3 regions of the Aerococcus sp. 150760013-2 genome follow, and region 2 is predicted to be linked to each of the others. Evidence: riboswitches for the same ligand, from Rfam matches in the RefSeq annotation. Region 2 holds a riboswitch; each other region holds the start of a gene.
The links. A riboswitch is a leader RNA that binds a small molecule or an ion and turns the genes downstream of it on or off. The one in region 2 is predicted to bind thiamine pyrophosphate.

Region 1 (11,055 bases), on a different contig from region 2:
ATACCAAATGGGAAAACTGTATCTGGCGCAGCTATAACTTTAATAGGTTCTTCTAGAGATAGAATGCTACGTTGAGAAATTTCTGAAGCTACTTTATCGGCAACACCTGCTTGACGTTGTGCTTCTTGTACGATTACTACGCGACCAGTTTTTTCAACTGATTTTGTAATTGTTTCCATATCCAATGGAGAAACTGTACGTAAGTCAACGATTTCAGCAGAAACGCCATTTTTACCTAATTCTTCAGCCGCTTTGATTGCTTCACGAACCATGTAGCCATAAGCAATGATTGTTACATCAGAACCTTCTTGAACTAGGTTAGCTTTACCAATTTCTAACTCGTATTGTTCTTCAGGCACTTCTTCACGGAATGAACGGTAAAGTTTCATATGTTCTAAGAATAATACTGGGTCGTTATCACGAATAGCAGCTGTTAATAAACCTTTTGCATCGCGTGGGTTTGATGGAATAACAACTTTCAAGCCAGGTGTCTGTGCCATTAAACCTTCTAATGAGTCCGCATGCATTTCTGGTGTATGCACACCACCACCAAATGGTGAACGGATAGTGATGGGTAAGTTACGAGTTTGGCCCATACGGAAACGTGTACGGTTCATTTGACCAGCAATTGAGTCAAATACTTCAAATACGAAACCAAAGAATTGGATTTCCATCACTGGACGGAATCCGTGTAATGCCATACCAATTGCCATACCACCGATAGCTGATTCAGATAATGGTGTATCGCTTAAACGTTCTTCGCCATATTTGTCGAATAATCCTTTGGTCGCACGGAAAACACCACCGTTTTTACCAACGTCTTCACCAAAAATATATACTTTTTCATCACGAGCCATTTCTTGGTCTAGCGCTTCAGTGATTGCTTCGATCATTGTTAAGTTAGCCATAATTATTTAGCCTCCTTTGCTGAATATGCTTCAATTTGTTCTTGAATATTTTGTCCAGGCACTTCGAACATGTTTTCTAAGAATTGAGTAACTGTTTGTTTAGGTGCCATGTCAGCTTCTTTCGCAGCTTCTTTGATTTCTTCACGAACTTGTTCTACATATTCATTTTCGATTTCTTCAGACCATAGGCCTTTTCCTTCTAAGAATACACGCATACGGATTAACGGTTCACGTTTAGTCCAGCTGTCGATGTCTTCTTGCGTACGGTAGATCTTAGGATCATCACCTGAAGTAGAATGAGCGCCTAAACGGTTTGTAACTGTTTCAATTAAAACAGGTCCATTACCAGCTAATGCCCATTCTCGTGCTTGTTTAGATACAGCGTAAACTGCTAAAGCATCGTTACCGTCTACTTGAATACCTGGGATACCTACAGATACAGCTTTTTGTGCTAAAGTTTCAGCAGCTGTTTGTTTGTAACGAGGTGTTGAGATTGCAAAACCGTTGTTTTGGATAAAGAATACGACTGGTGCCTTATACCGAGAAGCATAGTTCATACCTTCGTATACATCACCTTGAGATGAACCACCGTCACCTGTATATGTAAATGTTACAGCTTTGTCACCATTTAATTTTTGTGCACGTGCAGAACCCATCGCTTGAATATATTGTGCACCGATGATAATTTGTGGCGGCAATGCATTTAGATCAGCTGGGTAGTTGTTACCTTCAACATGTCCACGAGACCATAAGAATGCTTGAGAGATTTTTAAACCGTGAGCGATTAATTGAGGGATATCACGATATCCTGGGAACAACCAGTCATCTTTTGTAAATGCATAAGAACTTGCCATTTGAGAAGCTTCTTGACCTAAAGTAGGCGCGTAGAAACCTAAACGACCTTGTTTTGCCAATGCCATTGAGCGTTCATGAAGTGTACGTGAGAAAACCAACCGTTTCATTAACTCAACTAATTCTTCATCTGATAAATCAGGCATGATGTCAGGGTTAACAACATTTCCATCTTCATCTAAAATTTGAACCATTTGAAATTGAGCACTGATAGCATCTAGCTGCGCTTCATAATCCACTGGTAATTTAGCCATTTGTAACACATTCCTCTCTTTTATAAAAATTACACATACTATCGTTAATCTGTGTTATTTTATTTACCTTACTGATTTACTTTATCAAATCATGCGAGCCTTTTCAATCTTTTTGCAATTTTTGCAACAAAATCTATTATAATACAGAAACCGCAATTAGAAACCCCTTCCATTGTTAATTTTGTAGTAATCTTTATCTTTTGCCAAATAATAGGATTTTTCAACGCATTAAGAAAACAAATGTTTTTAAGGTGTTTACCAACTGTACTAGTCTATTTTTATCTTCTGTTACATCTCGTGAATAAGAATACATGATTTGGTATTTTTGCATTCAGGGACTTTTTATGAGAAAATATATCAGTTATGATAGAAGAAAAGGAGTTGTTCAGATGATTACTATGAAAGACATTATTCGCGAAGGACATCCTACCTTACGAAAGAAAGCTGAAAAAATTACTTTCCCAGTTTCTGATGAAATTCGTCAGTTAGCGGATGATATGATGGAGTTTTTACGCAATAGCCAAGATGAAGAATTAGCTGAAAAATATGGTTTACGTGGTGGTGTTGGGATTGCTGCGCCACAATTAGATGTATCTATTCAAATGACTGCCCTATTAGTACCAGACTTAATGGATCCAGAAAATGCCGAGCCACTATTAAACGGTGTATTCCTAAACCCACGCGTTGTCAGCCACTCTGTTGAAGGTGTTTGTCTTCGCGAAGGTGAAGGTTGTTTATCCGTTGACCGCGACGTACCAGGTTATGTCCCTCGTCACGCCCGCATTACAGTTACTTACAACGATATTGACGGTAACGAATATAAGAAACGTTTCTCTGGCTACCCAGCCATCGTATTGCAACATGAAATTGACCACTTAAATGGGATCATGTTCTACGATCACATCAGTGAAGAAACACCATTCGCCCTTGACGAGCATACCAACTTGTTAGGCGACGAGTAATTTAAGTTTAATTACTTATGTATATATAAAAAAATGATGTCGGATTTTAATTCCGGCATCATTTTTTTGCGTTATTTGATTTCATCTTGTATACGGGCTAACAATTCAACTGCTACACCGATTTTACTTTGTCTTTCTAAAGGTCGTTCACTATCTTTAGTGATTAAAGTCACTTGGTTGTCATCTGTATTGAAGCCAATTGTTTGGTCTGAAACGTCATTAGCGACAATCATGTCGACCCCTTTTTTAAATAATTTGTTGCGGCCATATTCAATCACCTTTTGAGTTTCAGCTGCAAAACCCACTGTATAATGGCCTTCTTTAGGCAAACTAGCTAAAATATCAGGATTTTCGGCCAATTGAATGGTCAACCCATCTTGATTAGATAGCTGGTCTTTTTTCATTTTTTGATCAGCTGGATGGGCAGATCGATAGTCAGATACAGCGGCAGACATGATAACAATATCCTTGTCTGTGACATGTTTGTGCATGGTGTCATACAATTCTTGAGCTGATTCGATGGTGACCACTTCTATGCCGGGTAGAACAGGCAGATTTTTAGCGTGGTCAGTACGGACTAGGGTCACTTGTCCGCCAGCTAGTGCGGCCGCATTGGCGATAGCCAAACCCATTTTGCCAGAAGAACGGTTGGTCAAGAATCGGACGGGGTCTAATTTCTCTGTAGTCCCGCCAGCTGATACCAGTAGTTTATGCCCGGTTAAATCAAGAGTTTGCCCCTGCTTATCGATGGCAATATAGGCTAATAGGGCTTGGAATACAGCTTCAGGTGCTGGCATCCGACCTTTCCCCTCGTAACCTTCAGCTAGGAAGCCGGTATCTGGTTCAACCACAATGTGGCCGTCTAAACGGAGTTGGCTTATGTTACGTTGAGTAGCCTTGTTGGCCCACATTTTCTCGTTCATCGCCGGGATAAATAAAAGTGGCGAATTGAGCGCCAACATCATGGACAATGCTTCGTTATCCGCAATGCCATTGGCAAATTTCCCAATTGTATTGGCGGTTGCTGGCATAACGATGGCGTAGTCAGTCCAATCGGCTAAAGCGATATGGGCCACGGTATCCGGGCAGTGGACACCTTCAACTAATGGTGGATATTTGGTTAGGACTTCAAAGGTATATGGTGTGACAAATTGCTTGGCAGACGGTGTCAAGGCAACGCGCACATTAGCCCCTGCTTTAATGAGGGTACGGACAAAATCTGGGATTTTATACGCTGCGATGCCGCCTGTGACAACGACTGTTAAATTTAATCCTTTAAGCATGGTCTCCTACACTTTCCAATTGACTTATTCTCTAGTTAAAATACCCACAACTGTTTCCTTCATATCCGCTACAGTCGACACACGGTTGTGGCGTACTTCAGCAATTTGGATTTCTTTGATGGCATTTGGATAATCGCGGTTTCCTGCAGATTTAATGTTGGCTACCAATTCATCGTCAGTCGCATTTTCAACACCTTGTCCAATAGCTGTCAAAACAGCTTGCGGGAACTTGTATGGGCTAGCTGTTGACACAACAACGCTCGGTCCACTTAGGGCATCTTTGGCTTTCAATTTTTGTAGACTCGCTGATGCAACACCAGTATGCGGATCCATTAAATAATCGTATTCTTGGTATACGCGGTCAATTTCAGCTTTAGTTTGGTCCTCGTCGGCAAATTCGCCAAGGAAGGATGCAAATTTCTCGCTCAGTTCAGCTGGGAATTCGTACCGCCCTTTTTGATCTAGGTCATTCATCAAGCCTGACAATTGGGCCACGTCATCCCCTAAAGCGTGGAATAACATCCGTTCGAAGTTACTTGAAACTAAGATGTCCATTGATGGCGAAATAGTTAACTTGAACTCACGGTTTTTGTCGTAAACGCCTGTGTTGAAGAAGTCGTATAAGACAGTGTTATCGTTTGAAGCACAAACCAATTTACCAACTGGTAGGCCTAATTTTTGTGCATAGTAACCAGCTAAGATGTCCCCGAAGTTTCCTGTTGGGACCACAAAGTTGACCGGACTGCCCGCTTCAATTTCTTCGTGTTTCACTAATTGGGCATATGCGTAGAAGTAGTACACCACTTGCGGAATTAAGCGCCCGATATTCATTGAGTTCGCTGATGAGAATTGGATGTTTTCTGCCGCTAAATCAGCGCGTAAAGCTTCATCGTTAAATAAGCGTTTTACTTCTGTTTGCGCATCATCAAAGTTCCCTTCAATTGCCACCACAAATGTGTTGCCCCCTTTTTGTGTTACCATTTGTTTTTCTTGAATGGTAGAAACCCCACCTTGCGGGTAGAAGACAATAATTTTTGTACCTGGTACATCTGCGAATCCAGCCATTGCTGCCTTACCAGTGTCGCCTGAAGTAGCTGTCAAAATGGCAATCTCTTTGTCGTTGGCATTCATTTCAGCTGATTTTTTCATTAAATGAGGTAAGATTTGTAGCGCTAGGTCTTTAAAGGCAATCGTTGGACCATGGAATAATTCTAAATAGTAGTCTTCGCCAACTTTTGCTAATGGCGCAATTACATCTGTATCGAATTTTTCATCGTAAGCACCATCAATACAAGCTTTTAAATCTGCTTCAGAAAAGTCATCAAAAAAGATAGACATAACAAAATAAGCCAATTCTTGGTAGGTCATCTCTTTTAATTCAGACCAATCAAGGTCAATGCTAGGCCATTCTGTTGGGACGTAAAGCCCGCCATCAGTTGCCAATCCTTGAACAATGGCTTGTGAAGCTGTCACGATATTATCCTGGTTACGTGTACTTTTAAATTGCATCATATTCCTCCTAAGCGACTCGTTTTACCCTTTTTATCCATACCAGTCACTCTTTATATTTGCTTCATTTTACCACAGAAGGTCCCTTTATGGCAGTGTGGGCTACTTTTCTCATAATTCTCTTATTAGACAATCCAAATGAATTATTGCATGTTTATAGCTTAAAATAGATTTTATTACTCATATATGTTAACATTAAGTGTGTTTCTAAATTTTTAAATTGTAGGAAACGTAAATACAAACGTATATACTCAGGAGGTATTCGAATGAAATTTACAGCTCAAAAACGTGATGGCGCTGGTACTTCAGCAGCTAAACAATTACGTAAAGAAGACTTAGTTCCCGGCGTTGTGTACGCAAGTGACTTAGATCCAGTTAACATCTCATTGTCAGTATCTGATGTAGAACAAATTCGTCGTGAATTAGGTCTTAACTCAGTATTTGATTTAGAGTTAGATGGTAAGACACATACAGTTTACGTACGTGAAATTTCACAATCAGCGTTGAAACCAACTATCTACAACATTTCTTTACAAGCAATCAAAAAAGGCCAAAAACTTGAAATGCCATTATCTATCGTTATTGTTAACGAAGATGCTTTAGCAGATCAAGAAGGTGTAGCTTCTACGACAACACTTGAAATTAACGTTGTTGCTGACCCAGCAACTGCGCCAGATTCAGTTGAAGTTGACGTTACAGGCTTAGCTATTGGTGACTCAGTAACTGCTGGTGACTTAAAACTTGCTAGCGATATTGAATTAGTAACAGATGCTGAAGAGGTTGTTGTAGCTATTTCTGCTCCAGTTGAAGAGCCAGAAGAAGTTGACCCAGATGCAGAGGTTGCTGAACCAGAATTAATCGATGAAAAAGAAGGCCAAATTGTAGAAGATACTGAAAACTAATATTTTTTCAATTCCTTTCATTACATAAGAACCGGAGTGATTTATTTCACTCTGGTTTTTTGTTTTCTTTAAAAATTAGAAATTCTTCGGCTTTCACTTTACCTGTCATGCCCTTAAATCCATCGGGGCCAAGTCCTTAGCCTTAGTCTAAGGGCTTGGCTGACTATCCTACTTCACTGCGACGGCATGCCAGGTAAGTTTCAACCTATATCGGGAATGCTATTCGAAAAAACTGTACTTAAAATTTCTTTTAACTGTAGATCATTTTGAAAAATCTAGTTTATTTTGGACAATTAGGGGTTACATGAAACGTTGCCTTACTCTGCACTCCCTAAGGATATTATTTCAAGTCATTTTACCGTCAATATATTAATTCGATTTAATAATTCTATCCATTCGCTCTCAAAAACAGTGTCAAACCACTCGTACGCTACTCCGCTATTCAACACAAGATTGATAACGCTACGTAACGCATTATTTAAGAACAATAATTACCAAAGTTTTGCATTTGCACTGCACATTTTCAAAGAATTTACGTCATTAACCAAATAACTACATGCATCAAAAAACAGGGCGTGATTTCTACGTCACGGCCCTGTTTTGCTTGCGGATATTTATTTTTCAACTAGGATAATTTTCTTATTGGTTTTGATTAGTAGGTAAGAAATAGCATAGCACGCGCCCCATGTCGCAAGTCCTGACATGGCGTTCATTACACCTGAGTATACCCATGGGCTCATGCCTTCTGGTGCGAATTGGCCCCAAAAAGCTACACCGGCTAGGAAGTGGACAAAGTATTCTGCAAATATGGCGATGAAAGTTGCTAGTCCTACATATAGGAATAAGTTTTTTTCATGGTTATTCTTTGCTGCTTCTTGGATTTGTAGGGCAAAAATACCCGCTAATCCAGCTAAGGCAAAGGCAAATATATATTCTATGATACCTTGTACTGGTGTTAAAATACTGGCAAATCCAGAAATAAATTTAATCAGTCCTAACAAGAATCCTGACAATAAACCAGCACGAATCCCTCTTCTAAACGCTACAATATAAATAATGGCTAGTGAAATTTGGACCCCAAAGCTTGGGCCAATTTCAATCGGTATCATTGATACTATAAAAGCAATTACTGCTGCAATAGCAGCCTCGATATTTTCATTTAACTTAACTGATCTCATTTCTTCTTCTCCATTCCTTTGTAAGCACATTGAAAGCTATTTTGAAATATCATCAAAGCAAATAAAAAAATCGCATCTATCACAATTGTGACAAACACGACCTCTCAATGTATTCAACGATTTAACGCATTAAATCATTCACCAACAAATGGCTATTGAACACTTCCTTTCGCCAGTATAAACCGGATCAAGTTATGAGGGTCTGTTTTTAAACATCTCAGCAAAAGCTCCCCTAGTGCACACAAGTATATTATTTCTTTTAGTATATGCTAATCTTGCATCTTTAGCAAGTGGTAACCCAAACATTTTATAATCGTTCTTACTTATTGTATAATAGAATTGAGCGCTGGTTCATCAAAACCACACTATTGTATTAATATCATCAATATGATATATTCTTAAGAACGTATTTTTTGCATTCTTTTATTTTGAGGCCTATGGGGGGATGAAATTTGAAGCTATTTTTTTCGAATAAAGCGATCAATAAATTGCAATCATTATCACAATTTGAACATATTTGTTTAAATGATACACAATATTTACATATTTCTAATGAACAGGAAGTTGACCTGGTTTTGCGGACCAATGAGACGGATTTTTCCGCCTACGACGAGGTACTAGAAACCCATATTGGCCAAGTTCACGTAAGAAAGAGTGCTTTAAAATTTTTAGGCCATGATAACCGCATTGATTTCGATGACTTTAGACAAGTTTTCATTTTAATCGTTGATGGTCATGTAATGAACGATAATATCTACCTACAAAAAGCGTCATAATATATATTATTTTTAACCAAGCGGGCTAGGTATACTGGTCCGTTTCTTTATTGAAAAAGGAGTTATCATGTCTGAAAATCCATTCAAATCCTACTATAAAAAGTCTCGTCAAGACCGTATCGATGTCTTAGTGGACCAAGAGCATATCACTAGTGACCAAGCTGAATTTTTAAAAAACGGCCAAGGTTTACCCACTGAAATTGCTGATAATATGATTGAAAATGCCCTTTCAACCTACGGACTTCCCTATGGTTTGGCCTTAAACTTTCTAATAAACGATCAAGAAATCCACATTCCTATGGTGACTGAGGAACCTTCTGTGATTGCGGCTGCTTCAAATGGCGGTAAAATTATCCAGCAGGCAGGCGGTTTTAAAAGCCAGGTCAACCAGCGTTTGATGAGTGGGCAAATTGCTTTTACCGGACTTGAAGATGACGCGCAGGCCTTACGCCTTGAAGCGTATGTGACAGAATTTGCGGATGATTTACTGATTGTGGCTAATGCAGCCTACCCTTCCATTGTTGGGCGCGGTGGTGGCGCACGGTCCATCCGTAGTCAATACTATCCAGCAACCGATAGTAGTGCCTCTTTTTTCATTGTGTATCTAACGATAGACACTCAGGAGGCGATGGGGGCCAATATGATGAATACTATGCTGGAGGCTTTGAAGGCGCATATTCTTGGACAGGTGGATTTTATAGCGAATATTGATGGGTTGATGGCTATCCTATCCAATTATGCGGTTGAAGCGACGGCAACGGCGTCTTGTGAAATTACGGCCCGTTTACTGGATAAAGGCCCTATTTCCGGGGTTGAAGTGGCCAGCAAAATCGCTTTAGCTAGCCAGTTGGCGCAAGTGGATGTTTACCGGGCGACCACACACAACAAGGGAATCATGAACGGGGTCGACGCTTTTGTATTGGCCACTGGAAATGATTGGCGGGCAGTTGAAGCGGGTGTCCATGCCTACGCAGCTCGAGACGGCCAATACCGAGGCTTAGCCAAATGGACTTACGACAGTGACCGAGAAATTTTATCTGGTGAACTCACCCTACCGCTAGCCTTAGGGGCTGTTGGCGGGTCGATTGGGATCCACCCAACTGTGCAAGTAACCAAGTCAATTTTAGGTCAATCGGACGCTAAACATCTGATGGAAATTGCTGTTTCACTAGGCTTAGCGCAAAACTTTGCCGCAGTTCGGGCCCTTGTTACTGAAGGCATCCAAGCTGGCCACATGCAGTTACAAGCTAAATCATTGGCCATTCAAGCAGGTGCTGACGGCGACCAAGAAATTAATGCCGTAGTGACGGCCTTAGAAAACGCTGACCATAAGAACCTGGCCGCAGCCAAAGAAATTTTAGAAAAATTACGACAAGAATAATCGAAATAAGCAAAAAATCGTTACCCACTTGAAGTTGATACTTCTTCTAGGTAACGATTTTCTTTATTTATACAATCGTTTGTGGCCTTCTACCCCAGCTAATTGGAATTGCTCTTCATCTTCAGATAAAACTAATTGACTACCATCTGTTGGTAATTCTTCTTGGAAAATCAATTCGTAGTCGGCAACCGATAGTTGGACGCGGTTATCTAACATGGCTTGATGACTTTCGTCAGCTAACATGCCCTTGAAGCCTTCCACTAAAGTAATAGAGAAGAACTCACCTACTGCGCCTGATCCGTATGAATAAAGGCCAATAGTATCACCTGCTTGTAGGTCTTGGCTTTGATCCAATAAGGAAATTAAACTTAGATACAATGACCCAGTATAGATGTTTCCAACCCGTTTATTGTAGACGCGGCTGGCTTCAAATTGTTCTGTTAAGGCTGCTTGTTTAGCTTCATCCACTTCCGGCAATAATTGACGCAAGCCCTTTAAGCCCATTTTCGAATAAGGTAAATGGAAGGCTAAAGCCTTAAAGTCAGCTAAAGTTTTATTGGTCCGTTTTTTATATTCAGTCCACACTGTCTCTAAGTATGATAGGTATTGTTCATTAGAGAATTTACCATCTACTTGGGCATATGTAGCATAATTTGGTCGCCAGAAGTCGTAAATGTCTCCTGTGTAAGAAACTGCGTCGTCGTTAATAACTGCAACGCGTGGGTCTTTACTGATTAGCATAGCCACCGCACCTGCACCTTGTGTTGATTCTCCTGAAGTATTCAAGCCGTATCTAGCTATATCAGTTGCAATCACCAACACTTTTGACTCTGGATGACGAGCGATATGGGCTACAGCAGTTTGAAGACCTACAGTTGCTGCATAACACGCCTCTTTCATTTCAATAGCGCGAGCAAATGGGTTAATCCCCAAAAGCTGGTGCACATGGACTGCCATTGCTTTTGATTGGTCGACACCTGATTCTGATCCCACAATAATGAAATCAATTGCCTCTTTATCTTCATCTGTTAAAATTGGCCAAGCTGCGTT
Region 2 (11,055 bases):
TCCCGGTTTTCAAAGAGAACTAAGTCTCTGGCCCGTTCTGCTTTTGAATGGCCCCCTTTGACAATCACGTTTTTAGCCCCATATCCTTGTATCTTCAATCCCGCCGCCAACATATCCGTTTCTGATTCAATGGTCATATCAGCGATGATTTCTGCTTCAGGAATATTTGGTGTGACTAAGGTCGCAAGAGGGAGTAATTTGTTTTGAATGGCGTCGACGGCGTCTTGGTCCAACAATTGATGGCCACCCTTAGCCACCATGACTGGGTCAACGATTAAAGGTCCAAAGTCTACCTCTTTCAGATTTTTAACCACATTCTCTACATAAGCACCGTTAAATAACATGCCTGTTTTGACAGCGCCAATTCTGAAGTCCGCTTTCAATGAGGCAAATTGTGCATCGATAAAGTCCAAGGGTACTGGTAAGGCCGATTGGACGCCTAAAGTATTCTGCGCAGTCAAGGCGACCACAATCGACATACCAAAGGCTTTGCGAGCTTGGAAAGTTTTCAAGTCGGCTTGAATCCCTGCGCCCCCACCTGAGTCAGACCCAGCGATTGTCACTACTTGTGGTGTTGAATTTACCATTTAGTCCACCTCCAAAATATCTGCTACTTTAGCTTTTAAATCTCTTACGCGTTGTGTCACCGAATCTGCCAACATAATTTCAGAAACTACTGAAATCCCCGCAATCCCACTACCGGCTAATGTTTTGATATTATCCAATTGAATGCCGCCAATTGCGACAACTGGGATAGCTACTTGGCTGCTGATCGTCTGTAAAGTTTCTACTGTTACTAGGCTGGAATCCTTGGTAGTTGTTGGGAAGATGGCCCCGACACCCAAATAGTCCGCCCCTTGTTGGTAGGCTTCTTCTGCCCGCGCTAGGGTTTTGGTTGAGACCCCTAAAATCTTGTCTGGTCCGATGAGTTTCCGAACCACGTCAACCGGCAATTCGTCGTCGCCAATATGGACACCCGCTGCGTCCATCGCTAGCGCTAAATCCACCCGGTCGTTGATGATCAAGGGTACATCGTATCGGTCGGTGATGGCTTTCAATTTTTGGGCTAAGGCGTAAGCATCGCGGCTGGTTGCCGTTTTGTCCCGGAATTGAACCAAAGTAACCCCCGCCTTGACTGCGTCTTCAACCACTTGTAAAAAGGTGTCTTCTTGGTAATCAAAACCTGCTGTGACTAGATATAAACTGTAATCCATTATAGTTGACCTCCCTTGATACCTGTTACCCATTCATCGTCTTCTAACAATAGAGACAGGTTATTCAATGTTGCTTGTCTAAAATCGGCTAGACCATGTGTTGTTGCGTCCGCTTTTTCACCACATAAATTGAAGTAAGATACCGCTAAAATGACAGCTTCTAGGGCTGGTTGACCAGCTCCTAATAAGGCTGTAATCAAGGCGCCGACAATGTCTCCAGTCCCAGTAAAGCGACCAAGATTCTCTACCCCATTCTTCAAGTAGTAAATGCCTGACGCATCAGCGACCACGTCTACTGGTCCTGTTGCTAATAGAGTTATACCGACATGCTCTGACACCCATTCTTGCATGGCTTGGCCCAATTCCACTAAGGCCGCCTCACTTTGGTCATCGGCCCCTGCGTCAACACCTCGTCCAGTTGAGCCTAAACCACAGAAAGCCCGCATTTCAGACAAGTTGCCTTTGATGACATCTGGTGTGAATGCGCTGATTTCTTGGGCTAAGTCGTTACGCAAGGGACTGGCTGAAACCCCCACTAAATCCAGAACGAAAGGCGTGTCTGTTTCGTCAGCTGTTCTAGCAGCCAATAAAATGTTGCGGATTTTTTCAGGCGATAAACTCCCAATATTGATCAAGGCCCCATCGTTTTGATTGAAGAAATCTTCCATCTCAGCTGCCTGGTCTGCCATGACTGGTGCCGCCCCCACATATAATAAGGCGTTGGCCACCGATTCCACCGTCACGGTATTGGTTAAGCACTGGATTAGCGGGCTTTTGGCTAATGGGAAGGGGTTGTCGTAAGTTGGTAAAGCTTTCAATGTATACAAATCGATTGTCATCTTTTAAATCCTTTCAATATCGCATCTTTTAAATCAATATGGTGAAGTATCATTGGTGTTCAATTATCTAGACACCTTTTGGAAAACAAAAAAAGCCCCCTTTCCTGTCAGTATTCGACAAAAGGGGGGAAATAGTGTCCAAATGAATGATAGCAAGGCAAAAAACCAAACGAATCATATTTTTGACAATATTTACTACATTTTCCTTCGCCAGTATTAACTGTATCAGGTTCCATGGGTATATTCTCAGCTGTCACAGCACCCCAAACGTCTCTATGAATTAACTCTATTCAAACAATCTTTTAAAGGAATGTCAACCCTTTCAATTTGAGGTACTTTTGAACGATAGTTAAAAAAGTAAAGCCTTAGGTCTTATGCTTTACCTACCATAACCATAGATGGCATATCGTCCTTCTAATGAATGCTCTTGTTTACGCACTATTGTAAGCATGTGATTGATATAGGTATAATAGTGAGTATTCGACACAAATTTATTGGAGGTCTAAAAGTATGAAAAATTTTAAAAATTACACTCAAGTCGACACGGAAGTTCTTAGAGAAATATGGAACGATATTTTGGTGGACGGTGTCGCCTTCCCAGGTTTAGACCTCTATTCAAGTGCCGCATTTGAGAATAAACTGGCTGCTTATAATCAAGTTGACGTCTTGTTGGTGGATGATCAGATTGCTGGCTACTACCTGATTAAAGCAAATAACGAAGGTCGGGCAAGTCACATAGCCAACGGGACTTACGCAGTGAATAAAGCCTTCCGGGGTCAAGGTTTGATCAATGACTTGGTAGCAAAATCCATTGAAACGGCTAAAATGCACGGTTTTAGAGGGATTCAATTTAACGCGGTTGTGGCCGAAAACAAGGCTGCTATCCATACTTACGAGAAATTTGGCTTTGAAATTGTGGGAACTATTCCAGGCGGTTTCCAAGTGAAAGACGGTCGTTATGTAGACATGCACATCATGTATCTAGACCTAACGAAGACAAATCTCTAAATTAGGTCTTAGGACGGATACATCAAATCCCTTTTCCATTTAATATATAGACATGAGAAAGGATGATGTACGCAATGAAACAAACATCAAAAATGACCTTGGGCAAGTTCGCCAAAGCCTTATTTAATAAGGAAACACCTACCTACATCAAGGCGATTACTGGATTAGCACTCGCTTATACCGTCTTACCAGCTGATGTCTTACCAGATATCTTCGGTCCCTTGGGATTTGTGGATGACGCAGCTGTAATTGGTGTCTTGACGACGATTGCCATGTCCTTATTAGATAATTACAATGAAAAACAATCTACGCAAACAGCCAATACACACACCGACTTTGATCCAAATAAAGTGATCAACTAGATTAAAATACCTACCCCTAAAAGCCGTGAAACCCACTACCCCGGGTGTTACGGCTTATTTTTTGTGGATGTGGCAAAATAAAAACCACCAACAAGCTAGTATTAACTGAGTCGTTGGTGGTTGTGTTAAATCTATAATATTTTTATAACTAATTCCAGTCTAAATATCGGCTTGAAAAGTCAAACTCTTCCAATGCTTCCCAAAATACGCCAATTACTTGACAGTAATTGTTCGACTTTTGGTCCAGCCCATCGAGTCTAAACGACTTTTCTCACCACTCGCCTTATTTAACTACTGCAAATCCTGCTGTCCACGCGATTTCTTCGCGGGCTGCTAATGTGATTTGTAGGAAGCCGATTGCTTCTAATTCACGAGCACGTGATAATTCACCTGCGTCTACAAAGTTCAAGCCACTACCTTCTAATGCATCTTTGAAGGTTGCTTTAGCGTCTGCTTCACCAGCTGCTAAAACTGTTGTCGTATTGTCGCCAACTTGTTTAGAAGCTAATGTAGTCCCAAAGTTTGTGTTGAAAGCTTTGATAACTTTCGCACCACTTACTTTTGCTTGGATTTCTTGGGCTGCTGAGGAGTCAGCTGGCACAACTAAACCATCGAAAGTGTCGAAATTTACTGGGTTAGTGATATCAACGATGATTTTGCCTGCTAATTCGTCAACGTAGTTAGAGATGATGCCATCTACTGCTGCGTAAGGCACTGCCAATACAACAATGTCGCCTAATGCTTGTTTACCGTCTTGAGAACCGATGTAAGCGACGTCGTTTCCTGCTTCTTGGAATAAGCCACCGATTGCTGAACCCATGTTACCTTTACCGAATACTGTAATATTTGCCATGTTTATATACCTCTTTCATTTGTAAGTTTATTGGTTACTTGTTGATAGGTATATTTAACCATGAAAATCCACTTACTAAAAGTAGGCACTTTTTCCTTAGCTACTTACTTATTGGTAAGTAATGACAGATACCAAGGCATTGCCAGCAAAAAAGTTTTTAATTTTTTTCTGTATTTTCAATTCCAGGCAGGTTACCGTTCAAATAATCGTTCCCCCAGGCACGCATCACTTCAATAATAGGTCTTAAAGTATCCCCCAATTCACTCAAGGAATACTCCACTCTCGGCGGCACTTCTGCATAGACGGTCCGCTGGATAATCCCGTCTGACTCCAACTTGCGCAGGTTTTCCGTCAAGACTTTCTGACTGATTCCTTCAATAGACCGGTGCAGTTCATTGAAACGGTAAGTTCCCTTTAATAATTCTCGAATAATTAAAACCTTCCATTTATTCCCAATTAAATCGACCGTTGTCGCTACTGGACATACCGGTAATTCTTCTTTCGCTAACATGATTTCACCTCAATCGACTTTCTATTACAAGTATCATACCAGAAATTTGCCTGATGATTATTGTAAAAAGACTACAGACATTGATTTTGTAAACTCTTGACGAGAAATAATTTTATCTATTTTACATTTTGTAAATAAAAGAACGATAATCATTGCAGTTTAGAATGACGGCCGATATAATGTTAGGCAATATGGGAAAGAATAGATACTTTTGGGAGAAATATAAATAATGAAGAAAAAGAATATTAACTGGTTACGTTTGTTGGCTTACTTGGCTTTACTGATAATATTTATCTTGTTATCACCATTCATTTTAGTTGTTGCGCCTATTCTGGCCTTGTTTTTCTACAAGATTAAGCCAAATAATCAATGGTTGAGAAACAGCTTGATTGCCTCAGCAGCTGCATTAATCGGTACGATTGTCATCTTTTCAATAGACACAGGTGAAACCGAAGCCGATCAAACTGACCTTCAACCACAAGAACAAGTCATAACCTCAGATCAAGCTTCTGATAAGGATTCCGATGAGGCTTCTGAATCAGCGGCCGAAGAAGCGGCTGCTAAGTCCGCTAAAGATGCGTCACAAAAATCCTCCAAGGAATCTTATGACAAAAAATTAGCCGCTGAATCAAGTGCACGCCAAGCCTCTTCTATGAAACGTGCTGAATCAGAGTCTAAAGAAAAGGCAGCAACTGAATCTAAAGCAAAAGCCGAAAGTGAAATTGCCAGCCAAGCAAGCGCTGAATTCACAAAAGTACGTACAGTACCAGTTGGGCAAACTTATATAGAAATTAACGATAATATCCCTTACTTTACAAATGCGGATATTACATCGACTGAAGCCTACGAATCATATGGTGAACTGGATAGTTTAGGTCGGGTAACCGCCGCAAACGCTGTCCTCGGAGTCGAACTGATGCCTACTACAGAACGTGGTGATATTTCAGATATCAAACCCACTGGCTGGCAACAAGCTAAGTATGCCAACGTTTCAGGTGGTTGGTTGTATAACCGATCTCATTTGATTGGCCACCAACTAACTGGTGAAGATGCCAATGCCCGCAACTTGATGACTGGGACTAGATGGTTTAATACTGAAGGGATGTTGCCATTTGAAAACTTTGTGGCTAACTATATTGAGCAAACAGAAAACCATGTCCGCTACCGCATTACACCAGCATTCGAAGGGGATAACCTACTGGCATCCGGTGTTTACATGGAAGGTTTCTCTATTGAAGATAACGGGGCGACTATCCAATTCAATATCTATGTACCAAACATCCAACCAGACGTTGAAATCAACTATGCAGACGGCTCATCAGTAGGACCTGAAGGCCCAACACAAGATGAATCATTACCAAACTTAAACCAATCTTCAACCGTTTCTGAAACTGCCCCTGCAGCCGAAAGTGCACCCGCTACCACAGCGCCCGCTTCCGGCGGTGATGTCAGTTCGGTTGATGCCAATGGCAACGGTCAGGTAACCATTAAAGAAGCCAAAGCAGCAGGATTTTCAATGCCTATTTATTCAGACCATTGGTTGTATCCATATATGGACGACCGTGACGGCGATGGTATGGTTGGTGAGTAATCCGCCCTACAAGTTGTATATACGCGAAAAAAGACGAAATGCGCTTCAAGAAAAGTGCATTTCGTCTTTTATTATTGTAATGATTAAGCTTAGTCTTCGCTGTCTGAATGGATGACTGCAAATAGCGAAGAATACTACATTGATTTAGACAATTTATTTTTATTGGGCGATTCTGCAGGTGGTCAACTCACTCAACAGTACGCTACAATTGCTTCAAATCCTAATTATCAAAATTTATTTGACTTTCAAGTACCTAACATCCAATTTAACGCTGTTGGTTTAAATTGTGGTGCCTATTACATCGGCAATAATATCGGTTCCGCTGATGATTTTCCTTATTACCTCGATGGAAAAATGACTGATCAACTCAAAGCTCAGCTACCCGTTGAACAATACATCACTACCAACTTTCCCCCTGCTTTTGTCATGACATCAAGCCATGATTTCCTAAAAGAAACTGCTATCCAATTTGGCCAATTTTTAATTTCTAAAGGGAATGAAGTCTACTTTAAAATCTATAGAAACACTGATGGTTCTGAACTAAACCATGTATTTCACATTGATCAAAAATCCGGTGTTGCAAAATACTGTAACCTAGATCAAATTGGTTTCTTTAGAAAACATATGTGTTAGAAAAATGATATAAAGTTAGTAATCATGTTCATCATGGTTTACTGGCTTTATTTTTTTATATCATCGAAAAAGGATAGATATCCATTAAAAATGACGATCAGTACTTTATCCTGTATATTTTTCTACATTAGCAGTTCATATGGCGGCAATAGTTTTGCTTTGGTAATCATGTGCGCAATTTCTTCCGGTGACTCTTTTCCATCTTTTTTAATCCACAACGTCATAATCCCCACAATAGATGATAGTAAGATTTCAATCGCATAGTCTTCAGGCAGGTCTAGTTTCTCAAACTTTACGCGATTAGACTGCTTTACCTTTATATCAATCAGCTGTCCAATAATAGACTTTAAGGTTTGCATGAAATTGGGATCCCCACCTGGGCTTGCAATAGCTTTTACAAAGTCAAATTCACCTTTAACATAGACTAAGGCTTCTAAAATTTCATCATATGGAATCAATTCTAAAGATTCCTTGGCTTCTTTATGATCCGAATCCTTTAAAATAATCGCCTCTAAGTCAAACATCACTTCTTCTTCTAACTTATTCATTAAGTCATACTTGTCTACATAATGTAGATAAAAGGTTCCGCGATTAATGTCACATCTTCTGGCGATATCACTCACAGTCATCGCCTCAAATCCCTTTTCATGTACTAAATCAATAAAGGCTGCTTTAATTTTTTCTTTTGTTTCCATCTTACGGCTCATTGATTATCCTACTTTCTTTGAATAGATTAATTGACAAATTTTGTTATAAAATCAACACTTTTTTGTATTTTGTTTATTGAATCTCTTGCACAATCATTATATACTCTCTAAGTGAATAAATCAACACGTTGTTCATTTACTTGGGCAATCATTTTATATTTATAAGGAAGGAAATGAAAATGAGTTACATAGAGGTTATTAATAGTTCTAAACATTATAAAATGGGTGAGAATGTCATCACCGCGAATAATGATGTGAATTTTTCAATTGAAAAAGGTGAATTAGCCATTATTTTAGGGTCATCCGGTGCCGGAAAATCTACCATGCTAAATATTCTTGGAGGCATGGATTCGAATGATGAAGGACAAGTCATCATTGATGGCAATGACATTGCTACTTATAACAAAAAGCAATTAACCAAATACCGCCGAGAGGATGTAGGCTTCGTATTTCAATTTTATAATTTAGTGCCTAACTTGACTTCTAAGGAGAATGTAGAGTTGGCTTCTGAAATAGTTAAAGATGCGAGTGATCCTATCGAGGTATTAGAGGGTGTAGGTTTAGGTGAGAGGATCGACAACTTCCCTGCACAATTATCCGGTGGTGAACAACAACGCGTTTCTATTGCTAGAGCGGTTGCTAAAAAACCAAAAATCTTATTATGTGACGAGCCAACAGGTGCTTTAGACTTTGAAACAGGTAAACAAGTCTTACAAATCTTACAAGATATGAGTCGCAAGAATGGTGCTACTGTAGTTATCGTGACACATAATGCAGCCATTGCACCTATTGCTGATAGAGTTATTCACATGCGTAATGCTACAGTGGAATCCATTGAAGTGAATGATTCACCTGAAAATATCTCAGATATCGAATGGTAGGTGACAAATAAACATGAAAAAGAAAATGTTATGGAAGGATATTCGAAAATCAATTACTAAATCAAAAGGTAGATTTTTCTCTATCATGGGGTTAATGTTGATAGGTTCTTTTGCCTTAATTGGTTTAAAAGTGACTGGACCAGATATGCGAACAACTGGTGAACATTATTTTGATGATTTAAACGTCTCAGATATTACTGTAATTGGTTCAATGGGTATTGATGATGATGATGTTGACATCTTGGATAAAACCTCGGGCTTGGCAGATATTGAATATGGCTATTTAAAAGATGTCACAATTGATGATAGCCATACGGCTATTCGCGTATTCTCAATGGGAGAAGATATCTCTGATTATGAATTAGTGGAAGGTCAATTACCTAAAGCAAGTAATGAAATAGCGATAGATGCAAGCTTTGATGATCAATATCAAGTAGGTGATAAAATTGACCTGTCAGAACAGGCAGATGCCTCTGGTGATACTGTACTAAAAGAAGACACCTATGAAATTGTCGGTTTTGTTTATTCTGGTGAGATTTTATCCAATCTAAACCAAGGTGCTTCTACAGCCGGAACTGGCGCCTTAAAAGGTTACGCGATTGTTCCTGAATCTGCGTTTGATTCAGATGTCTACATGCTGGCTCGATTAAGATTCGATGATTTAATCAATATCGATCCTTATTCAGATACTTACACTGAAAGACTTCAAGTTCACAAAGATGATTTAGATGATGCCTTAGCAAACCAACCAGAAAATCGTCTTGAAACAATTAAAAATGATTATCAATCGGAAATTGATGATGGCCAAAAACAAATTGATGATGCCAAGAAGAAATTGGCAGATGGACAAGCACAACTAGATGATGCCAAACAACAATTAATTGATGGTCAAGCTGAAATTGAAGATGCACAAAATCAATTAGACACTAAAGTAGCTGACGCCACTACACAAATTAATGATGGTGCCAATCAAATTGCGAATGCCCATACTACAATTGATGATAGTCAAGCACAATTAGATGCTGCTAAAACGCAGTTAGCTAATGGGCAAGCTACATTGGACGAAAAGTGGCACCAACTCCAAGATGGTAAAGCTAAATTAAACCAAGCAAAGAAACAGTTAAATGATAGTCAAAATCAGTTAACTACCGCAAGAAGCCAATTAGACCAAGGTCAAACGGCGATTGCTAATGGTTATAGTCAATTAGCTGAAAAGAAAGCCCAAATAAATAGCGCTGAGGCAAAAATCGCCGAAGCAAACGCAACACTTGAAAGCAAACAAGCTGAGTATGATAACAAATACAGTGAATATACTCAAAACTTAAATGCTTTTGAGGAAAAACAAGCTGACTACGAAGCAAAAGCCAGTCAAGTAGAAGGCGCACAAAATCAACTTGATCAAAACAATCAAGAATTGGCAAATGGAAAAGCAAATTATGAAAAGGGTATCCAAGCTTTAACAGAACAAATCACTAGCCTACAAAATAAATTAGATGCAGGTGATTTAAATGAAGCTGATACTGCTGATTTACAAGCACAAATTGCTGACCTACAAGAAGAATTAGATGCTAGCCAAAGTGAATATGAATCCTTCATGAATTCAACATACACTCCTGGAATGGCAAAAATAGAGGCTAGTCAAGCTGAGTTAGACCAACAAAAATCAGCATTAGAAAGTGCTAAAAGTCAACTAGATGCTGGCCAAGAACAATTAAACAGTGCTAAAGCACAATTAGATACTGCTAACAAACAATTAAGTGATGGTAATGCTGCATTATCTAGCAATCAAGCCAAAATTGATGATGGTAAAGCTCAAATTGAAGCAGCAACTGCTAGCTTAAGCGAGAATGAAGCCCTCTTACAAGAAAAAGAAGCGGCATACCAAGATGGCTTATCCAAATACAATGCCGGTATCCAATCTTATAATGACGGTTTAAATACTTACTATGAGGGTCTAGCACAATGGACTGCTGGTGTAGAGACATTAGATAAGAAATCAGCGGAATACCAAGCGAATGTAGATAAGTTAGCCGCAGCAAAAGCGGAATTAGCTGATAAAGAAGCGGAATTAGCCCAAGCAGAAGACCAATTAGCAACTGAATCTGCGGATGCTGAAGCCCAAATTGCAGATGCCAAAGAAAGTCTTGCGGAGGGTCAGGCAGAATACGAAGATAAAGCCGCTGAATTCGCTAAAACCAAAGCGGATGCTGAAGATGAGATAGCAGACAAAGAAGATGAACTAGCCGAAGCACAAGAAATGGTGGATAATTTATCCCTACCAACTTATTCCGTAAATAGTCGTCGGGAGATTCCAGGTAGCGATGGGTATAAAATCTATAGTACCATTTCAAATATTGTAGATTCCCTAGCAAATATCTTCCCAATCTTCTTATACTTCGTTGCTGCACTAGTTACCTTTACTACCATGACACGCTTTGTAGACGAAGAACGGACTA
Region 3 (11,055 bases), on a different contig from region 2:
GTATGTTAGACTTTGTGCGTCATTTCGATAATGATAACAAATGGATCTTCACCATCTGTCATGGTCCTCAATTATTGGTCAATGCCGAAACCTTAAAAGGTAAAGACATTACCGCAGTCAAACAAGTGGCAATTGATGTAAAAAATGCTGGTGCCAATTTCTATGACAAAGAAGTTGTAATCGATGAAGCTGGTAAATTAATTTCAAGCCGTACGCCTGAAGACTTACCTGCATTTAATCAAGCAATTGTCGATGCATTGAAATAAATTCTAAAATAGCTAAAAGCAAGCGTTACATCTGAACAGGTGTAGCGCTTTTTTTATAACACTTTTTATAGAAAAAAACTACCTCGCTAAAGGTAGTTTTTTGTGCCTTCAACTTATTAGTCAAATGTTTTCTTGACCCGTTGAATATAAGGCACTTTGTCTATTCTGACCAGGACTAGGTAGGCAATTAATGACCCTGATAATGCCCCTAAGATAAACCGCGGTGTATAGACAAACCAATACATACCTTGGGCAGACCCTGTAAACCAGACCATGATTGGGTAAGAGAGTAAGGACCCAATCAAGCCTGTTCCAATAAATTCGCCTATTATGGCACCAAGATATGTATTCATCCATTTATAACCCACACCAGCCAAAAAGGCCCCAAATACGGCACCAGTAAGTGCTAGCGGTGGAATCCCAAACAAGATCATCCGGAGAATCCCACATGCGAGTGCCATCACTGTCCCATATATGGGACCCATCAACACAGCAGCAATCACATTCATGACACTAGACATTGGGGCAATCCCTTCCACCCGAAATAGTGGTGAAAGGACAACATCCATGGCTATCATCATGGCTAAGATCGTCATTTTTTGTACTTTATTATTTGTCATCATGTTGGATACCCTCCGGCCAAGTTTCAAAATTAAAAGCCATTTCCCAGAAATTAAATTCCATTCTAGCACTTATGACAAATGCGGAAACCATACTATCCTTTTCTTCCTGACTAGACTCAGCGTACAGACGGTTCAATAGGGCACATTCCTTTTCGATAGCCTCACTTGCTTCTTCCCCACCGTATGTCTCAATCCATCTTTGGTAGATTGGGACAGGTGACGTCACATTTAATTGTCTTAACCGTTGACCAATTTCAAAATACAGCCAAGAACATGGCAATAAACTAGCCGCCGCAATCGCATCATTATTTTCCACTAACTGCCGGTACATATGTGACACATAGTGGTAAGCAGTTGGCGCAACGCCTGTTCCTTTTAATTCGTCATCCGTTACCGCCAATTCTTCAAAAAAGTTGGCACGAATCGCTAATTCACCTTCCGCTAAATGGCCGGCATTTTCAAGCATCTGCGTCTTTAATGCAGGCTCTTCAGTAATTTCCGCGACTTTCTTATACAGTGCTGAAAAGTGACGCAAATAATAAGCATCTTGGATCAAATAGTAACGGAAGTTTTCAATAGGTAACGTCCCATCTTGTAGCTGCAAAATAAAAGGATGGTTGAAACTCCCCTCCCAAAAGGGTCTCGTTTGACTGCGGGCGATTTCTGTAAAAGTTTTTTCCATTAAATCATATTCTCCAATCTCATAATCATATTGCCGACGATAATTAAACTCATGCATAAAACAATAGCTGGTGTAGACATTTTCCAATGACGGTACTGGTGGCGAGGCTGGTCTTCAGAGAAACCTCTAGAATACATGGCTTCTGCGTACCGATCCCGCCAATTGAGGGCTAGAAAGATCACTTTCACATAATAGAGAGATGACCATGGATATAATTTCTTCCCCCTTAATAAACTGGCATCATGCATACTCTTGATTTCCCTTTGAATTTCAGGCACAGCATGTATCACAACCAACAATCCATAGATAAAAATAGCCGGTACTTTATACTGTTCAAAAATTAGTAAGCAGTCTTGTAAATCAACGGCAACCATAAATCCTATTCCTAAAGCCGCAAAGGCATAGGTTCTAGTGAATAATACCCAAGCGTCATCTAGGCCACTTCCTTGGATATAGACCGACCAAAAAGTGGTGATGGCAGGAATAAAAGGTAGGGCTAACAAAAATACCAGTACGCCAAACCGTTTTTTAACAGCTAAGTAGGTCACAACCATCAATAAGACATAAATATTCAGCCAAACCGAATAGGTAAAAGATATTTCAATCGTGAACAAGAATACCAAGGCCAGAATAGCTGGAATCGCTGTTTTCTTCTCTTCCATCAATTATCAAACCTCCTTCAGCACTTGATTGGACAAGTGAATATGATGATCACTTACACTTTCCAGCGGACCAAGGCGATGAGACACAATCAAGAAATCCGTATCTCTTTTCTTGTCTTCAATCCAATCCGCAAAGTAATCACTGGCTTTCAGGTCCAAACCCGCAAAAGGCTCATCCAGCATTAAAAACTGGTGGTCTAGACTCAACAAGGCGATTAATTGCACCATCTTCTTCTGCCCCTCGCTTAAATGATATAAACTTCGGTCTAAAACGTGGCTGATATGCAAGTCTTCAAGTGCCTGCATCTGTCGGTCACGAATTTCACCAGCATCTTCATTTGGAAACCGTAACTCACTCGCTACTTCCAACGTCACAAATTGTTGGGCTGCATCTTGAACAGCCAAGGTGAGTGATTCGTATAAGCTTTTCTTGCCCCAAAACCTTGAAAGTATCCGGTCCTGAAACCGCATCTTGCCCTTGTAAGGGTGTAACTGCGCCATGGCCTTTAATAAAGTCGATTTCCCCGCCCCATTATCGCCAGTTAGGGTGGATACACCCTTTTGAAAAGTAAATTTTTCTTGGTGAAGCAAGGTTCTATCGCCTTGTTTGATAGCAATATTATCCAGGGTGAAAGCTGATTCCCTGCTAGCTTGACCACTAGTCAACAATGGAATAGGCGCTTTTTCCGGCAAGGTGGCTACATCTGCTTCAGAAAGTTGGCCGTCTCGCATGATAAAGAATCGGTTGATTAGCCCCTTATAGTCAGTCAACTCATGGTCTACCACCATAATCAACTTGCCTTGCTGTCTTAATTTCGCCAACATGTTAATCAAGAAAAGTCTAGAGGCTGGGTCAATTGATGCAAAGGGTTCGTCTAAAAAGAAAACTGGTGGATTGACTGCAATCAAGATGGCCAAGGCCGCCCGCTGCTTCTCCCCACCTGACAGGGTCATCAAGTCTTGCTCTAATAAATGTCTGATACCCAAATCGTCAACCGCTTGATTTAAGCGTACTTTGGCCTGATCATAAGGTAGACCGCAATTTTCTAAGGCAAAGAAGCATTCTCGTTCCAGGGTTCGCATGGTAAATTGTTGACCCGGATTTTGAAACATCAACCCGATTTTCTGAGCTTTTTCTGGAATAGTATAGTCTGACATCCGCTGGCCATCCATTACAACATTCCCTTGAAAACTTGCACCATTGAAGCCAGCTATGGTATGGATGAAGGTGCTTTTCCCGCTACCACTATCACCTGTCAGTAAGATAAAATCGCCTAGCTGCCAATCACAAGAAATCCTGTCTAGGATGACGGTCTCATTTTTCCGGACGGTCAAGTCACTGATTTGTACTAAGGCGCTCATTGGGCAATTCCTTTGGCTTGTACTCTGTTGAATAAGCTAACGATTTGTTTTGTTAGAAAGACACCGAAAAATGTCACTGAAATCAGACGAACTAAGAATAAAGCCACGACCAAACCAAGGCCATAAGTCGCGTAGCCAAATTTGAAGAATTCAAAGGCAAAACTAAATACCGTTGTCCCAATGGCACCATAAACTAAAGTAGTCGTATCATAGCGTTCGTATTTGGTAACAAGGAAGCCCGCTTCAGTACCCAGTCCTTGAATTAAGCCAGAAAGTAAAACACCAGCCCCAAAATATGACCCATATAGCATCTCGGCAAGGGCGGCAAAGACCTCACCTAACAAGGCACTGCCTACTTTCGGAATCAACATACCCGCCACTGGCGCCGCAATCGTCCACATACCAAATAAGATTTCATTGGCAAATGGCGTTAAACCAAACGGTGTTAATAGGGACACTAAAACGGCATATAGGACACCTGCCCCCATAAATACAGCTCCAAATAAGAAAGCTAGAAATGCTAAAAAGATGACGTCGGGCAATGCCCATTTAAATTTTTCCATCAAAAAAACCCCTTTTCCTATATTTTTAAAAATAGAGGCATAAGGGGTGAGCAAAGGCGAATTCGCTTCTTGTTTTAAACACTTTAATAAACTATCCAGACACACTTGGTCCGATAGTTTCCGTATCATAAACATTTTTACATTTCCCTTCGCCAGTATTAACTGTGTCAGGTTCAATGGGTATAATCTCAGCTTTCGGCACCCCAAATGTCACTACTATATGAATGTATCTCCGATACTAACACATCGATCTAGAAAATGAAAGTGGCAATTTATATAATGTTTTTCAATTACAACAGAAAATAGCAGTATAATGCATATAACCATGCATCATTTTTTATGATTTTCTTACTTTATTAGAAATATCAAGGAAGTAAAAGTAGCGGATATATCCGTCTATCAATTTGGATATAATAGAACTTAGATACAGTATGACGAAGGAGCGAAAGAGATTAAGAAGATTGATTTATTTCAGAGCGAACTCAATAAGACTATTCCCTTAGAGTATATTGGTCGAGTTCTGTACACCGGTGAATCATTTGGTGTAGATTCACTTACAAAAGGTCAAAAATATAATGTTGTTAGAGATGAGTTTGGCACGCTAACGATAGTAGATGCTAGCGAAGAAGATTATATTTATGATTTCAATAATCCTAGACCTTTGGATGGTTCCTCTAAAGGTGGTAACTTTACAATTGTTGATGATCCTAGAAAGCTTCTAAAAAAATTAATTTAAAATAAATACCTACTATGTTTAGAAGATGTTTATTTTACCCAAACTAAAAGCCATTAGCCTGTAAGCCATTAGCTGGGAATGATATTCACTTCGTTTGGAACGTAGATAGCATTTAAAATGTATTTAGATATGTTTTGGATTATTCATTGCTCATATTCCCATGGCGATTGTTTCATCACTGGGTGGCCGGATGGGTGCTAGATTAACGAAACATTCTGCAGAAGAAATACGTGCGTAGACCATAAAATAAAGTATTGAAATTAAAAGCTAAGAATGTTTTGGTGATGGTGCTAAAGAAACACACCCTCTCAACTTTAAGAAGTTGAAAGGGTGTGTTTCTTAATTACAGCACATTTATTAGATACGATCTGGTCTATCTGGATCTTCCAAATCGATTGTCTCATCGTCCAAAGTGGTATCTGTTCTTCGTACATTGCCACTTGATTCAATATCAATTTCTTCTCTACGAATATCTTCAGAGACATGTTCGACATCTTCTTCATGTTCTTTTTTGATTTCAATTTCTTCTGTTACAACCGTGTCTTTATCGACGACTACTTTTTCCTCATGAACTGGGATAGTGATAGATTCTGTTTCATCGTCAAAAGTTGTATCCGTTATGTCTACTTCACCATCGTGAACAGCTCTTCTTTCAATCACCACTTCTTCACGCTCGACAGGCACTTCAATTGTTTCCGTATCATGGACGGTCTTTTTCGTCACATGTACTTCACCGGTTTGGACTTCCTCTTTACCGACATGTAGACGTTCTTCTTTTAATTGAATCGTTTCGTTTTCTGTCATCTCAGTGGTGTCTTGAACTTCTCGATCCATTCCAACGGTGGTGTCCACTTCAGGTAAATCACTCTCTAATGGTGTAACATTCGTATCGGCCATTTCACTGTGTATTTCAGTATCTCCACGATAGTTACGAACAGCAATTACAGTATAACCATCTTGAATGTCTTCTCTATAAGGAGTTATAAAGTCGTCTTGTGTCGTCTCTACACCATAATCATCGTCCATTGTAAACATATCTTTTATTTCATCCCAGAATGAACGGTCTTCATCACCTCTTGTTGAGGAAACTTCATCTGCAGTTCGCATATCTACGCCCAATGTATCTTCGAATTGATTAAAATTCGCACGATTAGAATAGAGTGCAATGTCATTTCTAGCATAGCCTTCACGTTCTAATCTTTTTAATGTCACTCTTACTTCTGCCGGATCACGGTACTTACCTATAACCGTATATGAATCTCTTTCCATTTTAACTTCCTCCTCTTATCTTTTAACCAATAGAAAGTGTTAAAGCACTTCCTTCCACTATTCATATTTTAATGTAATATGAAAGCGCTGTCAATTGATAGGACTTCTAAAAAGGATATTATTAAGAGCATGCTTATAGTAATAATCCTTTTATTTATTAGCTATTTTGGATGAAATTATATCTAGCTTAATTTGATAAAAAGAAAAATAAAGACAGGAATCAGAGCATGACTTATTACTTTGATGTAGAAAAATGTAAACAATGCCCCTTACGAAACGGCTGTTACAACAACGCGAAAGAAAAAACCTATTCCATCACTTTAAAAAGTGAAGAACATCAATATCATTTGAAACAATTAAACTATTATATCACTCCTGAATAATTCATACCTCTAATTTTTGAGGCGATTTTTAGTTTTTAAGTTCTATAATTTTCGTAGTTTTTTCTATTTTACATATTGTTCGTTTTAATTTTTTAGATTCCAAACGAAATTTTGAGCTTTTCCAGTCTATAAACTGGAATTTGGACACACTTCCCCCTGGGCACAATTCAGATTTTTAAAAATGATGACTGATTAGATATATTGTCGAATCCATTGGATTCGCCTGAATGTATGATAGAACTCGGCTTGGTAAACATGGGAACTGGAAAGTTTCAAGTACAGTTGTCTCGCCGTACGGACGAGCTCCCCCGCCATTTTGAATAACCGAAGCCGGATCGTATTCACTTGGAGTCCTTTCCATTTTGAATCAAAGCAGATGGTCCGCAAGAAGTTCACCAGATTATACGCCAGTAAACTAATCATCATGCCTGCTTCGTTTTCAAGGAAGTGGGGACTGTCCGTTTTATCGAAAAAGAAGTTGTTTTTGGCTTCTTTTATATAGTTTTCCATGGTCCCTCTTTTATTGTACGTTTCAAACACTCTCTTCGCTGAGATATTTTCAGAGAAATTTGTGACAATGAAAGCGTGATTAAACAGTAACTCGTCTACCTCTCGCGTTGAACGTATGCAGACGCGCCGAGGCTTCGTCCAAGAGTTTGCTTGATAGGAAACCGAATGATAATAGACTTCTTTCTCATCCCATGGATGATTATTATCATAATATACAAATTCTTCCGCTAAGCGGTATAAGTTTCGATTGGCTTTAAGCCGGATGACGTAATGATTTTTGAAGGTATCACATAAGTCATAAATAGCTGGTGTTGCGAATCCACTGTCTCCACGGACAAAAATATCGGTGGTTGGAATGGCTTGGTTATAATGTTCCCATAATGGTTCAAGAAATCCCTTCACTCCGTTGGAGGTGTATTGATTACCTGAACGAAGTTTTGCTTTTAAAAAATCACCGGTTAGCCCATCGAAGGCGACTAAAGGATGATAGCCATTCGTTCCATAATGAGCGTTGTAGGCGGTTTGTTCTTGACTGCCGAATGTATCTGAATGAGTGGAATCCAAATCAATAATCAAGTTCGTATCGTTTCGCACCAGACGAGCTTTGTCGATTAAAGATTGATTGAGTCACTGCAATGTACTGATTGTGTCTAAGGTGACGCGATCAAAGAAACGTGAAATAGACGACAGAGAAGCCAATGGCTCGTCGGGTGAAAGTGTCTGTAAAACTGGATCATGGCGCAAAATGTTTGCAGAAGAATCCGTAGGATAACCCGCTATAATCTGAAGGATCAATTGCTTTAGAACCTTGGGGTTCGTGTGTGTCCAATATTTGCGGTTATCCTTAAATTTCACGACTTTTTCAGAGAGTTGCGTAAATTGAAGAGCATCCATCAGTTCATCAACCAGCACTAAGCCAGAATCACTCGATAATTGACCACCGTCATAAGTAACAATTAAATTATTATTGAATTTCGCTACATTTTCTTGTAAAGTAACCATTGAGAGCCCCTTTCTTTTGGTTGGTTGTAGTGAATTAACCATATCAGAAAGGGGTTCTTTTTTCATCACCCAATGGGTGATGAAGGGACTGAAACCAAAGGTTGTAAAATCATTGTTTGCTGCTATTGATGGAAAAACTATGAATCATTCAGGATATGTGTTTAGATTTTAAATTACTCAATATTTCTCAAACTTTATATAAAGTATTTTCGCTACTTTTCAAATTCAATCCAAAAAGGCGCTAAATCAATATTATCAAAACATTGATTTAGTGCCTTTTTTTAATGGACTGGCAGGGGCTCGAACCCTGGACCCACTGATTAAGAGTCAGTTGCTCTACCAACTGAGCTACCAATCCAAATGTAAATTTTATCTGCAATAGTGAAAGTTTACGCCCATTTTTGGGAAAAATCAAGGGTTTGAACTCAAAAATCGCATTTGGTTTTTTTATATAATAAAAAGACCAAGGTTCATCCTAAGATATCCCCCTGGCCCCAAAAAATAAGATGGTTATAATTTATCTATTATAATCGTCACTTAAGCTTTAGCTTTAAAGCCCTTCAATCTCAGCGCATTCAGTAATACTGAAACAGACGATAAACTCATGGCTGCACCAGCAAACATAGGACTTAATAATGGGCCACCAAATGGGTAGAGGATACCCATGGCAACTGGGATCCCAACCGTATTATAGGCGAAAGCCCAAAATAGGTTTTGCTTAATATTAGTAATGGTTGCCCGACTCAATTCAACCGCTGTTGGCACGTCCATTAAGTCGCTACGCATCAAGACAATATCCGCTGATTCAATGGCTACATCAGTCCCTGAACCAATGGCAATTCCGATATTGGCTTGGGCAAGCGCTGGCGCATCATTGATCCCGTCACCAACCATGGCCACGTGTAAGCCTTCATCTTGTAATTTCTTCACTTCATTGGCCTTGTCTTCCGGCAAGACCTCACTAAAGACCCGGTCGATGCCCACTTGCTTGGCAATCGCCTCAGCAGTCCCCTTGTTGTCACCCGTGATCATGGCCACTTCAATGCCCATTCGGTGTAATTTTTGGATAGCTGCTACAGAGTTTTCTTTGACCGTATCCGCTACTGCAATAATCCCTAATAATTGGCCGTCAATCCCAACAAACATGGGTGTTTTACCCTCAGTAGCCAATTGGTCAGCCTCAGCTCTTGCATCCGATAAATCTATATTGTGATTAGCCATTAATTTACTATTGCCTAGCAAAACGATTTGGTCATTCAAGCTAACTTGTAATCCGTGTCCAGGAATCGCTTGGAAATCTTGGCTGGCCGTTAAAGTCAACTTGCGGTCCTTGGCTTCAGCTACAATCGCTTCACCTAGTGGGTGTTCTGACCCCACTTCTGCAGACGCTGCAACTTGCAAGATATCATCCGCATCCGCGCCATTGAAAGCTTTAATATCTGTCACCACCGGTTTGCCTTCGGTAATGGTACCTGTTTTGTCAAAAACAATAGTTTGAACTTTATGGGTTTCCTCTAAGGCATCGCCACTCTTAATCAAGACGCCATTCTCAGCACCCTTACCAGTCCCCACCATAATCGCTGTTGGCGTCGCCAAACCTAAGGCACATGGACAAGCAATCACTAGAACGGAAATGGTAATTGACAAGGCAAATATCCATGATTCTTGCCCTAGGAAATACCAGGCAAGTCCAGAAATCGCTGCTAAGCCCATCACAATGGGGACGAAAATACCGGATACCTTGTCCGCTAACTTGGCTATTGGCGCTTTAGACCCTTGTGCTTCTTCAACAAGTTGGATAATTTGCGCAAGGGTTGTGTCCTTGCCGACCTTTGTGGCCTTGAATTGGAATGACCCGTTCTTGTTGATAGACGCGCCAACAACCTGGTCGCCTACCCTTTTTTCAATTGGGATACTCTCCCCAGTAATCATGGCTTCGTCAACCGCTGAGCTGCCCTCAACGATCTCGCCATCAACTGGAATTTTCTCGCCAGGGCGAACGACCAAAATATCGCCCGCCACCACCTGGTCAATTGCCACTTCAACCTCTTGACCGTTGCGCATTACTCGAGCCGTTTTCGGTGCCAAGCCCATCAATTTTTTAATGGCTTCAGACGTCTTGCCTTTAGACACAACCTCCAAATATTTCCCTAAAGTAATTAATGACAAAATAACCGCCGCTGACTCAAAGTATAAGTCAGGATGACCGTGGCCTACATGCAGCTGGCCAGATACCAATAGACCTGTCATCACAATCCCTTGAACAAGCGCTGCCCCTGTCCCAATAGCAATCAAAGAGTCCATATTGGGATGTCCTTTAAAGAGGGCTTTAAAACCCACTTTGTAGAAGTCGCGTCCCAAATAGACAACTGGTAAGGTCAGCAACAACTGGATGACCGCAAAATTCATGGCATTGGTCATTGGATTCAAGAATTCAGGTAAGGGTAAACCGCCAAAAGGTAGCATGGGACCCATGGCTATATAAAGTAAAGGCACAGTATAAATAGTAGACCACAAAAAGCGGCGCCATAAAGATTGGATATGGGCACTTTGACGATCAGCTTGACTAGGCCCTTCCTGTTCACTGGTTTCTAATTTGGCTTGGTAGCCCGTATCTTCAACTGTACGGACAATATCAGAAACATTTAAGGCCGCCTCATCAAAGGTCACTGTCATTTTTTCAGTGGCTAAATTCACATTCACCGATGAAACAGTGGCTAATTTACCTACCGATTTCTCAATCGCTTGGGCACAAGACGCGCAGGTCATCCCTTCAATTTCAAAGCTAGTCGCCGATAAATTCTTCACCGCCTTATAACCTGCATTCTCAACTGCCTGAGTGATATCAGCCTCTGAAACTTGTTTGTTATCATAAGTAACCGTTAACTTTTCAGTTGCCAAGTTCACATTCGCAGCATCCATGCCCGTTAACTTGGCGACCGATTTCTCGACCGCTTGCGCACAGGATGCGCAGGTCATGCCTTCAATTGTATAAGT

Region 1: linked by a shared signal. The riboswitch ahead of thiT (energy-coupled thiamine transporter ThiT) and the one ahead of ACUW85_RS02900 (hydroxyethylthiazole kinase) in region 2 are both predicted to bind thiamine pyrophosphate.
Region 3: linked by a shared signal. The riboswitch ahead of ACUW85_RS05740 (ECF transporter S component) and the one ahead of ACUW85_RS02900 (hydroxyethylthiazole kinase) in region 2 are both predicted to bind thiamine pyrophosphate.

Annotation. Positions count from the first base shown of each region.
Region 1 is NZ_JBSEYI010000005.1:48,452-59,506, forward strand. Features, by position in the region: gene ACUW85_RS03665 (alpha-ketoacid dehydrogenase subunit beta) at 1-908, opposite strand, end outside; gene pdhA (pyruvate dehydrogenase (acetyl-transferring) E1 component subunit alpha) at 911-2,014, opposite strand; gene def (peptide deformylase) at 2,404-2,976, shown strand; gene coaBC (bifunctional phosphopantothenoylcysteine decarboxylase/phosphopantothenate--cysteine ligase CoaBC) at 3,048-4,259, opposite strand; gene thrC (threonine synthase) at 4,284-5,768, opposite strand; gene ACUW85_RS03690 (50S ribosomal protein L25) at 6,035-6,670, shown strand; gene thiT (energy-coupled thiamine transporter ThiT) at 7,285-7,848, opposite strand; TPP riboswitch at 7,996-8,092, opposite strand; gene ACUW85_RS03700 (iron-sulfur cluster biosynthesis family protein) at 8,301-8,624, shown strand; gene ACUW85_RS03705 (hydroxymethylglutaryl-CoA reductase, degradative) at 8,692-10,005, shown strand; gene ACUW85_RS03710 (hydroxymethylglutaryl-CoA synthase) at 10,069-11,055, opposite strand, start outside.
Region 2 is NZ_JBSEYI010000004.1:33,542-44,596, forward strand. Features, by position in the region: gene thiD (bifunctional hydroxymethylpyrimidine kinase/phosphomethylpyrimidine kinase) at 1-587, opposite strand, end outside; gene thiE (thiamine phosphate synthase) at 588-1,214, opposite strand; gene ACUW85_RS02900 (hydroxyethylthiazole kinase) at 1,214-2,053, opposite strand; TPP riboswitch at 2,239-2,329, opposite strand; gene ACUW85_RS02905 (GNAT family N-acetyltransferase) at 2,564-3,061, shown strand; gene ACUW85_RS02910 (YkvA family protein) at 3,136-3,423, shown strand; gene ACUW85_RS02915 (NADPH-dependent F420 reductase) at 3,707-4,276, opposite strand; gene ACUW85_RS02920 (winged helix-turn-helix transcriptional regulator) at 4,434-4,787, opposite strand; gene ACUW85_RS02925 (DNA/RNA non-specific endonuclease) at 5,017-6,378, shown strand; gene ACUW85_RS02930 (alpha/beta hydrolase) at 6,490-7,011, shown strand; gene ACUW85_RS02935 (TetR/AcrR family transcriptional regulator) at 7,134-7,718, opposite strand; gene ACUW85_RS02940 (ABC transporter ATP-binding protein) at 7,898-8,599, shown strand; gene ACUW85_RS02945 (FtsX-like permease family protein) at 8,613-11,055, shown strand, end outside.
Region 3 is NZ_JBSEYI010000008.1:55,279-66,333, reverse strand. Features, by position in the region: gene ACUW85_RS05765 (type 1 glutamine amidotransferase domain-containing protein) at 1-266, shown strand, start outside; gene thiW (energy coupling factor transporter S component ThiW) at 383-886, opposite strand; gene tenA (thiaminase II) at 876-1,571, opposite strand; gene ACUW85_RS05750 (energy-coupling factor transporter transmembrane component T family protein) at 1,571-2,233, opposite strand; gene ACUW85_RS05745 (ABC transporter ATP-binding protein) at 2,240-3,595, opposite strand; gene ACUW85_RS05740 (ECF transporter S component) at 3,592-4,158, opposite strand; TPP riboswitch at 4,286-4,374, opposite strand; gene ACUW85_RS05735 (YsnF/AvaK domain-containing protein) at 5,252-6,163, opposite strand; partial or broken gene ACUW85_RS05730 (IS5/IS1182 family transposase) at 6,367-6,531, shown strand; partial or broken gene ACUW85_RS05725 (IS1380 family transposase) at 6,739-8,058, opposite strand; tRNA gene ACUW85_RS05720 (tRNA-Lys) at 8,344-8,416, opposite strand; gene ACUW85_RS05715 (heavy metal translocating P-type ATPase) at 8,596-11,055, opposite strand, start outside.